DNA from 2 places in the Micromonospora sp. NPDC003944 genome. Region 1 is predicted to be linked to the other one. Evidence: riboswitches for the same ligand, from Rfam matches in the RefSeq annotation. Region 1 holds a riboswitch; the other holds the start of a gene.
The links. A riboswitch is a leader RNA that binds a small molecule or an ion and turns the genes downstream of it on or off. The one in region 1 is predicted to bind cobalamin.
Positions count from the first base shown of each region.

Region 1 (4,678 bases):
GTTGCCTCGGCGCTACTCATCGTCGGACCTGACCTCCCCAAGCGTGGCGTCGGCACCCGACGGGGACCCGCCGACGAGCCGAACGCCTGTGAGCGACTGACCCGGCTCGGACGGCAGTACGACTGATTGCCCGCACACCCTCGGAGATAGGTCGGATGTTTCCCACGATCAGGCGTTACCATGCCACGCGTTCACGTGTGTTGCCAAGGCCTTGCGGGCATGTTTTGCCATCGTTACCTGCACCACCGAAGGCATACGTCCGACCAAAGGTAGATCGGCTGCCGTCGCTAGCATGTTATCGATAACACGCTATGTGCCCAGCTCCGGAGTGGCTGTCGCCTCAGGACGGGGCCAGCCGGTAGACCCGACCGGCGGTCCGGCGCCAGATCGCGGCACGCTCGTCGTCGGACAGCGGGTCCAGCAGATCACCGAGGACGCTGACCCAACGCGTGTACGAGCTGACGAGCAGGCACACCGGCCAGTCCGAGCCGAACATCAACCGATCCGGCCCGAACACGTCGAGGGCGTGCTCGACCGCGGGCCGCAGGTCCGCCGTCGTCCAGGACCCGCCGTCCACCTCGGTCACCAGGCCGGAGAGCTTCGCCGTCGTGTTGGGCTCGGCCGCCAGCGCCCGCAGGTCGCGGTGCCAGTCACCGAGGTCGTCGCGCCCGAGCGGGGGTTTGCCCAGGTGGTCCAGGACGAACCGCACCTGCGGCAGGTCGCGGACGAGCCGGGTGGCAGCCGGCAGTTGGCGATGGCGCACCAAGAGGTCGAAGGCGAGCCCTGCGGCACCGACCTCGGCGATGCCGCGTCGCACGTCGGGACGGTCGAGATAGGCCGGGTCGGGTTCGGACTGGACCAGGTGACGCACCCCGACCAGCCGTTCGCCGCCGCGCGCCCGGCGCAGTCGCTCGACGCGGCGGCCGACGTCGGCGGAGGTGAGGTCGACCCAGCCGACCACCCCGGCGACGAGAGGATCGTCGGCCGCGATGCCGAGCAGCTCGGGCGTCTCCGACCGGACGGCGACGGACTGTACGACCACGGTCTGGGTGACCCCGGCGGCCCGGGTCGCCGGTGCGAGTTCGACAGGCGTGAAGTCGTCGTCGATCGCGGCCATGGTGTGCGGGTCGATCCAGGGCTGCGGGTGCCGCGCCCGGACCCAGAGGTGATGGTGCGCGTCGACGATCCCCGGTCGTGGCGCGGTCTCGCCGGTCGTCACCGGAACCGCCCTGGCGCGTTCTCCCCCATCGCACACCCCGCCCCGCCGCTGATCGAACCACTCCGGGTTGACCCGAAGCCGCAGAGCCGATCTGGCAGATTGACCATGTTAGCGGTAACAGACTGTTGCCGAGTGGCGGAACGCGCACGACGACCAACTTCCCACAGTGTCGCCTTTTGGTCTGACGAATCCACCGACACCTGCGGCTGGTCCAGATCTTCACGTACCCGACGGGGGCGCGGGGCCCCGGGTTGACCACCTGAGGCGGCACCGATACCGTCGACCCACTATCTGCGGCGACGCGAGGGAAGCCGGTGTGAATCCGGCGCGGTCGCGCCACTGTGAGCGGTTCCCAGCAACAACCGGGGGCCGCGAGCCAGGACGCTCGGTCGTCCGCAGCCTTGCGATGGGGACGCGTCATCCCTGGGGAGGTTCGTGTATTCATGTCTAGCTCCGCTTCCAGCCAGCCGGTGGTGCACCCCGCTGGCAGTGCCCGTCTCTTGTGGACTGCCCTGGCGACCGTTGCCGCGCTCGCGCTGCTGGCGTACCTCGTCGCCTTCGACCAGGGGGCGGTGTCGCGCAGCGGGATGTACCTGCACGAGTTGATGCACGACGGCAGGCACCTGCTGGGCGTCCCGTGCCACTGACCACCACCACCGGCACTCCCCCCTTCCTCGCCGCCCTCGTTCGCGGGCTGCTGGCCGGTCTGATCGCCGGCCTGCTCGCCGGGGCATTCGCGTACGTCGCCGGCGAACCGCACGTCGAGGCGGCCATCGCCATCGAGGAGGCGGCGACGCACGCCGAGCCCGCGGCCGGTGCGCACGACCACGAGGACGCCCTGGTCAGCCGGACGGGTCAGCGCGGCGGCCTGTTCCTGGCCACCGGCCTGTTCGGGGCCGCCATGGGTGGGCTGCTGGCCACGGCGTACGTCCTGCTGTCCCGCCGACGGCGCGGCGACGACGACGGGCGCTCGGGCCTGCTGCTGGCCGGCGCGGCGCTGCTCGGCGCGGTGATCGTGCCGTTCCTCAAGTACCCGGCGAACCCGCCGGCGGTCGGCGACCCGGCCACCATCGACCAGCGGACCGTCACCTACCTGTTGATGGTGGTGCTCGGGCTGGTGGCCGTGTGGGCCGGCTCGCTGGGCTACCGGTCGGTCGGTGCCCAGGCGCCCACCTGGCTGCGCGCCGCCGCAGCCGTAGGTGGGTTCGTCCTGGTCACGGCCGTGTCGTACGTGGTGATGCCGTCCTTCCAGGAGGTCCCGGCGGACTTCCCCGCAGCCCTGTTGTGGGAGTTCCGGCTGGCCTCGCTGGGCACCCAGGTCGTGCTCTGGACCGGCATCGGCCTGCTGTTCGCGGCCCTGATGCACCAGGAGCGGCGTCGCCGGGCCGGCACCGCACTGCCGAGTACGTGACCGGCGCCAGCCTCCGGCTGGTCGCCCACGGTCACACCGCCGCTCTGCGCGGGGCCCGCTTCGGCGGTGCCGACGACGGCCTGGACGAGGGTGGCCTGCGTGCCGCCCTCGCCCGGGCCTCCTCGGGTGCGGAGCGGCGGGGTCGCCTCGGCGTGCACGACACCTGTCTGTCCAGCCCGGCGCCGGCCGCCCGGCAGACCGCCGACGCCCTCGGTCTGCTGCCGACGATCGAGAGCGCGTTGGCCGACTGCGACTACGGGACCTGGGCCGGACTGTCGCTCGAGGAGATCGCCCACACGCAGCCGCAGGCGCTGCACGAATGGCTGTCCGCACCGGAGTCCGCGCCACACGGTGGTGAGTCCGTCACGGCGGTGCGGGATCGGCTCGGCGGTTGGCTGGACGAGCAGCACCGAGCGGGTGGACGCATCGTCGCGGTCGCCCACCCGCTGGTGATCCGGGTCGCGGTGGTGCACGCCCTCGGTCTTCCGGTGGCGACGTACCGGCAGGTGGACGTCGAGCCGTTGGCGGTCGTCCGGCTCACCAGCCGGGGTGCGCGCTGGCACCTTCGACTGGGTGGGTAGCGGGCAGGTCTGGGCCACACCGAACGGCACAGGCCGTGCCCACCGGAAGGGGGCACGGCCTGCGTTTGTCAGCCGCTTGCTCAGTGCTGCCGGTGGGGCAGGTGCAGCTCGACCGGCTCGGGCGGGAGGTCGTCGACACCGGCGGCGACGGCCTGTTCGTGGCGGCGACGCGCCGAAGGCAGGGCGAGTGCCGCGAGGACGGCCAGGACTGCGACGCCCGCGCACACCCAGAAGCCGGCGGTGAACGCCGCGTCGGTGGGCAGCCCCTGCGGAGTGCTGTTCGAGGTGATGACGGCCGCCACGACCGCCGCGCCGATGCTGCTGCCGATGGTGCGGGCGATGGTGTTGACGCCGCTCGCCTCACCGGTCTGTCCGGCCGGGACGCTCTCGATGATGGCGTTGGACATCGCCGCGAACGCCAGGCCGATGCCGGCGCCGGTGAGCACGCCGGAGAGCAGCACCTGCCAGGTCGCGCCGTGCGCGAGGGCCGGCAGCGCGAACGCGACCACGACCGCGACGGTGCCGAGGAACATCGGCACCTTGGGACCGAAGCGACGGTCCAGCAGACCCGCGAGGGGACCGAAGACCACCATCATCAGGACGGTGGGCAGCAGGAACAGACCGGCCTGGGACACCGTCTTGCCGAACCCGTAGCCGGTGGCCGCGGGGAGTTGGAGCAGGGTCGGCACGAGCACGAACGTCCCGAACATCGCGAAGCCGAGGATCAGGGCGACGAGGTCGGTGGCCCAGACCCCGCGAATGCGCATCAGCCGCATGTCGATGAGCGGCTCGCGTACCCGCAGCTCGACCAGGACGAAGACGGCCATCGCGACCGCGCCGAGCACGAACAGGCCGATGGTCTTCGGCTCGGTCCAGCCCCAGCCCTGCCCCTTGCTCACGGCGAGCAGCAACGAGACGAGCGACACCGACAGGATGGCCGCGCCGAGCATGTCGAGCCGTCCGGGCGTACGGACCCGCGACTCGGGCATGCCGAAGATGGCCCCGAGCAGCGCGACGACGACGAGGACCAGCGGCAGCCAGAACAGCCAGTGCCACGACAGGTGTTCCACGATCGGGCCCGCCGCCACGATGCCGACACCGGCGCCGACACCGAAGATCGCCGACAGCAGGCCGACGGTGACGCCGACCTTCTCGCGGGGCAGTTGGTCGCGGACGATGCCGATCGACAGCGGCAGGATCGCTCCGGCGGCGCCCTGCAGCGCCCGCGCGACGATCAGCACGGTCAGGTTGGGGGCCAGGGCGGCGAGCAGGGTGCCGGCGGCGAGGGCGGCGAGGACGCCGATGAGGACCCGCCGCTTGCCGACCATGTCACCGAGGCGTCCGAGAATGGGGGTCAGCACCGAGGCGGCCAACAGGTACGCGGTGAGCACCCAGCTGATGTCTCCGGTCGAGACGCCCAGGTCCCTTCCGATTGTCGACAGCGCGGGCGCCACCAGCGACTGCAGC
Region 1 is NZ_JBSGIV010000043.1:1,086-5,763, reverse strand. It holds gene ACWER9_RS20995 (ABC transporter permease) at 1-20, opposite strand, end outside; gene ACWER9_RS20990 (amidohydrolase family protein) at 341-1,219, opposite strand; cobalamin riboswitch at 1,474-1,628, shown strand; gene ACWER9_RS20985 (CbtB domain-containing protein) at 1,663-1,866, shown strand; gene ACWER9_RS20980 (CbtA family protein) at 1,857-2,630, shown strand; gene ACWER9_RS20975 (histidine phosphatase family protein) at 2,627-3,211, shown strand; gene ACWER9_RS20970 (MFS transporter) at 3,292-4,678, opposite strand, start outside.

Region 2 (4,678 bases), on a different contig from region 1:
CAGCACGCCCGCGAGCACCTGACCGTCGAGATGGCGATCTACCTGCTCAACCTCTTCACCGACAACTACGGCAGTGACTCCCGGATCACCAACATCGTCAACGGCCGGGAGCTCTGGATCGTGCCGACTGTCAACCCGGACGGCAGCGAGTACGACATCGCCACCGGCTCGTACCGCTCCTGGCGCAAGAACCGGCAGCCCAACAGCGGCTCGTCGAACGTCGGCACGGACCTGAACCGCAACTGGTCCTACAACTGGGGTTGCTGCGGTGGGTCGTCCGGAAGCACCTCGTCGGAGACCTACCGGGGGCCGTCGGCGTTCTCCGCACCCGAGACGCAGGCGCTGCGCAACTTCGTCAACGGCCGGGTGGTCGGTGGTGTGCAGCAGATCAAAGCCAACATCGACTTCCACACGTACTCGGAGCTGGTGCTCTGGCCGTACGGCTACACCACGGCGAACACCGCGACCGGGATGAACGCGGACCAGTACAACACCTTCGCCACCATCGGACAGCAGATGGCGGCCACCAACAACTACACCCCGGAACAGTCCAGCGACCTCTACATCACCGACGGAGACAGCCTCGACTGGATGTGGGCCACCCACAACATCTGGGCGTACACCTTCGAGATGTACCCCGGCTCGTCCGGAGGCGGCGGTTTCTACCCGCCCGACGAGGTGATCGGAGCGCAGACCTCGCGCAACCGGGAGGCGGTGCTGATCCTCAGCGAGTACGCCGACTGCCCGTACCGGGCCATCGGCAAGCAGGCCCAGTACTGCGGCGGTGGTGGCGGCACCACGGTCTGGTCGGACACCTTCGAGACCGCCACCGGCTGGACCATCAACCCGTCCGGCACCGACACCGCGACCGTCGGCGCGTTCGAGCGGGGCGCTGCCCAGGCGACCAACTCCTCCGGAGCCAAGCAGCTCACCCCGTACGCCGGGTCCAACGACCTGGTCACCGGCCGGCTGGCCGGCTCGGCAGCCGGTGACTACGACGTCGACGGCGGCGTGACGAGCGCCAGGTCCCCGGCGGTGACCCTGCCGTCGTCCGGCACGCTCACCCTCTCGCTCGCCTGGTACCTGGCGCACGGCTCGAACGCCTCGTCGGCTGACTACCTGCGGGTGAGCGTGGTGCACAACGGTGGCACCACGGCGCTGCTCACCCAGGCCGGTGCGGCAAGCAACCGCAACGGGAGCTGGGCCGTCGCCAACCTCAACCTCACCCCGTACGCCGGCCAGTCGGTCCGCGTACTCGTCGAGGCGGCGGACGCGTCCGGGGCCAGCCTGGTAGAGGCGGCTGTGGACAACGTCACCATCACGTCCTCCTGATCGGGTGGGGCCCCGTCCCGCCCCGACGGGGCCCCACCACCCGCTCCGAGCCTCCAGATCCGGGACATATCCCTCGTGCGCCACGCCTCCGGTGATCGACAGCCGCTGATCGACCCTTGATCGATCCGGCACGTCCCGGGGGTGCGCTACCGTCTTAGCGACCAGTCCGCAGCGAAGCCGGTGCTCATCCCGGCGCTGTCCCGCAACTGTGATGCCCCACCCGACGGTGGGGACGAGCCAGGTCGCCTACGGATCGGTCGCGAAACGCGCTCTCGAGGAAGGGCGCCTCGTGGGCGGGCGTACGAAAGTCCCTGTCGGCGAAGCACCACACTCCTCGACCGACAGGAGGCCCCCATGTTCAGACGTACCCCTCGGCTCTTCGCGGCGTCCCTCGCGGTCGCCGCGCTCGCCCTCGGCGCCTGCGCCGAGAAGGCCGACGACAAGCCGAGCACCGGCACGGCCGCCGCCGCCTACCCGGTCACGGTCGGCGCGCTCACCCTCGACAAGCGTCCCGAGAAGATCGTCGTGCTGTCGCCCACCGCCACCGAGATGCTCTTCGCGATCGGTGCTGGCCCGCAGGTGACCGCCGTCGACGACCAGTCGAACTACCCGACCGACGCGCCCAAGACCGACCTCTCCGCCTTCCAGCCGAACGCCGAGGCGATCGCCGGTAAGAACCCCGACCTCGTGGTGCTCTCCGACGACCGCAACAAGGTCGTCGAGCAGCTCGGCAAGCTGAAGATCCCCGTGTACCAGACCCCGGCGGCGACCACCCTCGACGACTCGTACCGGCAGATCACCGAGCTGGGCACGCTGACCGGGCACGCCGACCAGGCCACCGACGTCGTGACCCGGATGAAGGACGACATCGCCAAGCTGGTCAAGGACCTGCCGCAGCGTGCCGAGAAGCTCACCTACTTCCACGAGCTGGGCCCGGAGCTGTACAGCGCCACCAGCAAGACCTTCATCGGCTCGCTGTACAGCCAGGTCGGCCTGACCAACATCGCCGACCCGGCCGACGCGGACGGCAAGAACGCCGGCTACCCGCAGCTGTCCCAGGAGGTCATCGTCAAGGCCGACCCGGACTTCGTCTTCCTGGCCGACGCCAAGTGCTGCCAGCAGAGCGCCGACACGGTCAAGGCCCGCAGCGGCTGGGCCGGGCTCACCGCGGTGAAGAACAACCAGGTCATCGCCCTGGACGACGACATCGCCTCCCGCTGGGGCCCGCGGGTCGTGGACCTGCTCCGGGTCATCATCGACGCGGTCGCCAAGGTGCCCGCGTGAGCGTCGTCCGTCGGTGACCGGGCCGCGACAGGTGTCCGATCCGACGCCGACCGATCGGCCGACCGAAACCCCGCCGTCGTCCGAGCGGGCCGAGCCGCACACCGCAGCTCGGCCTGCCGGGCTGCTGTCCGTGGCCCGGCCCGCCGGGCTGCGCATGCGGTGGCTGGTCGCAGGGCTGTTCGCGGTACTCGTCGCGCTCGTTGCCGGGGTGTCGCTCGGCCCGGTGAGCCTGCCCCCGGGCAGCGTCGCCGCCGAGCTGCTCAACCTGCTCCCCGGGGTGCACCTCGACAGCGGACTGACCGAGCGCGAGATCGCGATCGTCACCGAGCTGCGCCTGCCCCGCGTCGTGCTGGGCCTGCTCGTCGGGGGTCTGCTCGCCCTCGCCGGCGGTTGCTACCAGGGCGTGTTCCGTAACCCGCTGGCCGACCCGTACCTGCTCGGGGTGGCTGCCGGCGCTGGCCTCGCGGTCACGGCGGCGATCGCCCTCGGCGGCGCCGGCCGGCAGGGCACCCTCTCCGGGCTGCCGATGACCATTCCGCTCGCCGCGTTCGCTGGTTCGCTGCTCGCCGTGACGATGACCTACGTGCTCGGCGCGGCCGGCGGGCGACGCGGGTCACCGGCCATGCTGATCCTGGCCGGGGTGGCGGTCTCCGCGTTCCTCTCCGCCGGGCAGACGTACCTCCTGCAACGCGACGCCGACAGCATCCAGCCGGTCTACTCCTGGCTGCTCGGCCGGCTGGCCACCGCCGGCTGGCACGACGTGCTGCTGGTGCTGCCGTACGCCGCGCTCACCACCGTGGTGGTGCTCCTGCACCGCCGCGAACTGGACGTCCTCGCGGTCGGTGACGACGAGGCGAGGAGTCTGGGCCTGCACCCGCAACGCACCCGCTACCTGTTGATCGCCGCCGCCTCCCTCGGTACCGCGGCGGCGGTCTCCGCGACAGGGCTGATCGGCTTCGTCGGCATCATCGTGCCGCACACCGTCCGGCTGATCGCCGGATCCAGCTACCGGGTGATCCTGCCGATGTCACTGCTGTTCGGCGGTGCGTTCCTGGCGCTGACCGATGTGGTGGCCCGCACCGTGGCCGCTCCGTCCGAGCTGCCGATCGGCGTGGTGACCGCCCTACTGGGTGGCCCGTTCTTCGTCCTCGTGCTGCGCACCGCCCGGCGAGCGCTGACGTGAGCCGCGAACCCGCCGCCGGTGCGCCGGCGGTTGGCGTCTCGGCCGCTGGTGCGCCGGCCGTTGAGGTACGCGGACTGCAGGTCGACCTGGGCGGCACGCCGATCCTGACCGGCGTCGACCTCAGCGTCGCCGTCGGCGAGTGGGTCACCGTGATCGGCCCGAACGGCGCCGGCAAGTCGACCCTGTTGCGCGCCGTCGGCGGCCTGCTGCCCGCGCCGGGGGCGATCACCCTCTTCGGTACGCCGAGCGCGGCGCTCCGCCGTCGGGACCGCGCCCGGGTGGTGGCCACGGTGGCACAGTCCCCGGTGGTGCCACCCGGCATGTCGGTGCTGGACTACGTGCTGCTCGGCCGTACCCCGTACATCCCGGCCCTGGGCCGGGAGTCGACCGCCGACGTCGATGCCGTGCACGAGGTACTGGGGCGGTTGGACCTCACCGGCTTCCACCGTCGCGAACTGGCCACCCTCTCCGGAGGCGAACGGCAGCGCGTGTTCCTCGCCCGCGCGCTCGCCCAGGGCGCGACGCTGCTCCTGCTCGACGAGCCGACGAGCGCGCTCGACATCGGCCACCAGCAGGACGTGCTCGAACTCGTCGACCAGCTGCGCCGCGAGCACGGCCTGACCGTCCTGGCCACGATGCACGACCTCTCGCTTGCCGGTGAGTACGCCGACCGGATGGTGATGCTCGCCGGCGGTCAGGTGGTTGCTGCCGGGACACCGCCCGAGGTGCTGACCGAGCAGCTGCTCGCCACCCACTACCGGGCCAGCGTGCGGGTGGTCCCCGGCGCCCACGGCCCCCTGGTGGTCCCCGTCCGCCCCACCCGCCCGTAGCCGCCCGGCCGGGCCCGGGGCGTGGGGCACCGCTGTCGTTGGCACGCCG
Region 2 is NZ_JBSGIV010000030.1:14,148-18,825, reverse strand. It holds gene ACWER9_RS16715 (M14 family metallopeptidase) at 1-1,332, shown strand, start outside; cobalamin riboswitch at 1,455-1,596, shown strand; gene ACWER9_RS16710 (ABC transporter substrate-binding protein) at 1,687-2,616, shown strand; gene ACWER9_RS16705 (FecCD family ABC transporter permease) at 2,771-3,799, shown strand; gene ACWER9_RS16700 (ABC transporter ATP-binding protein) at 3,796-4,629, shown strand.
Region 2: linked by a shared signal. The riboswitch ahead of ACWER9_RS16710 (ABC transporter substrate-binding protein) and the one ahead of ACWER9_RS20985 (CbtB domain-containing protein) in region 1 are both predicted to bind cobalamin.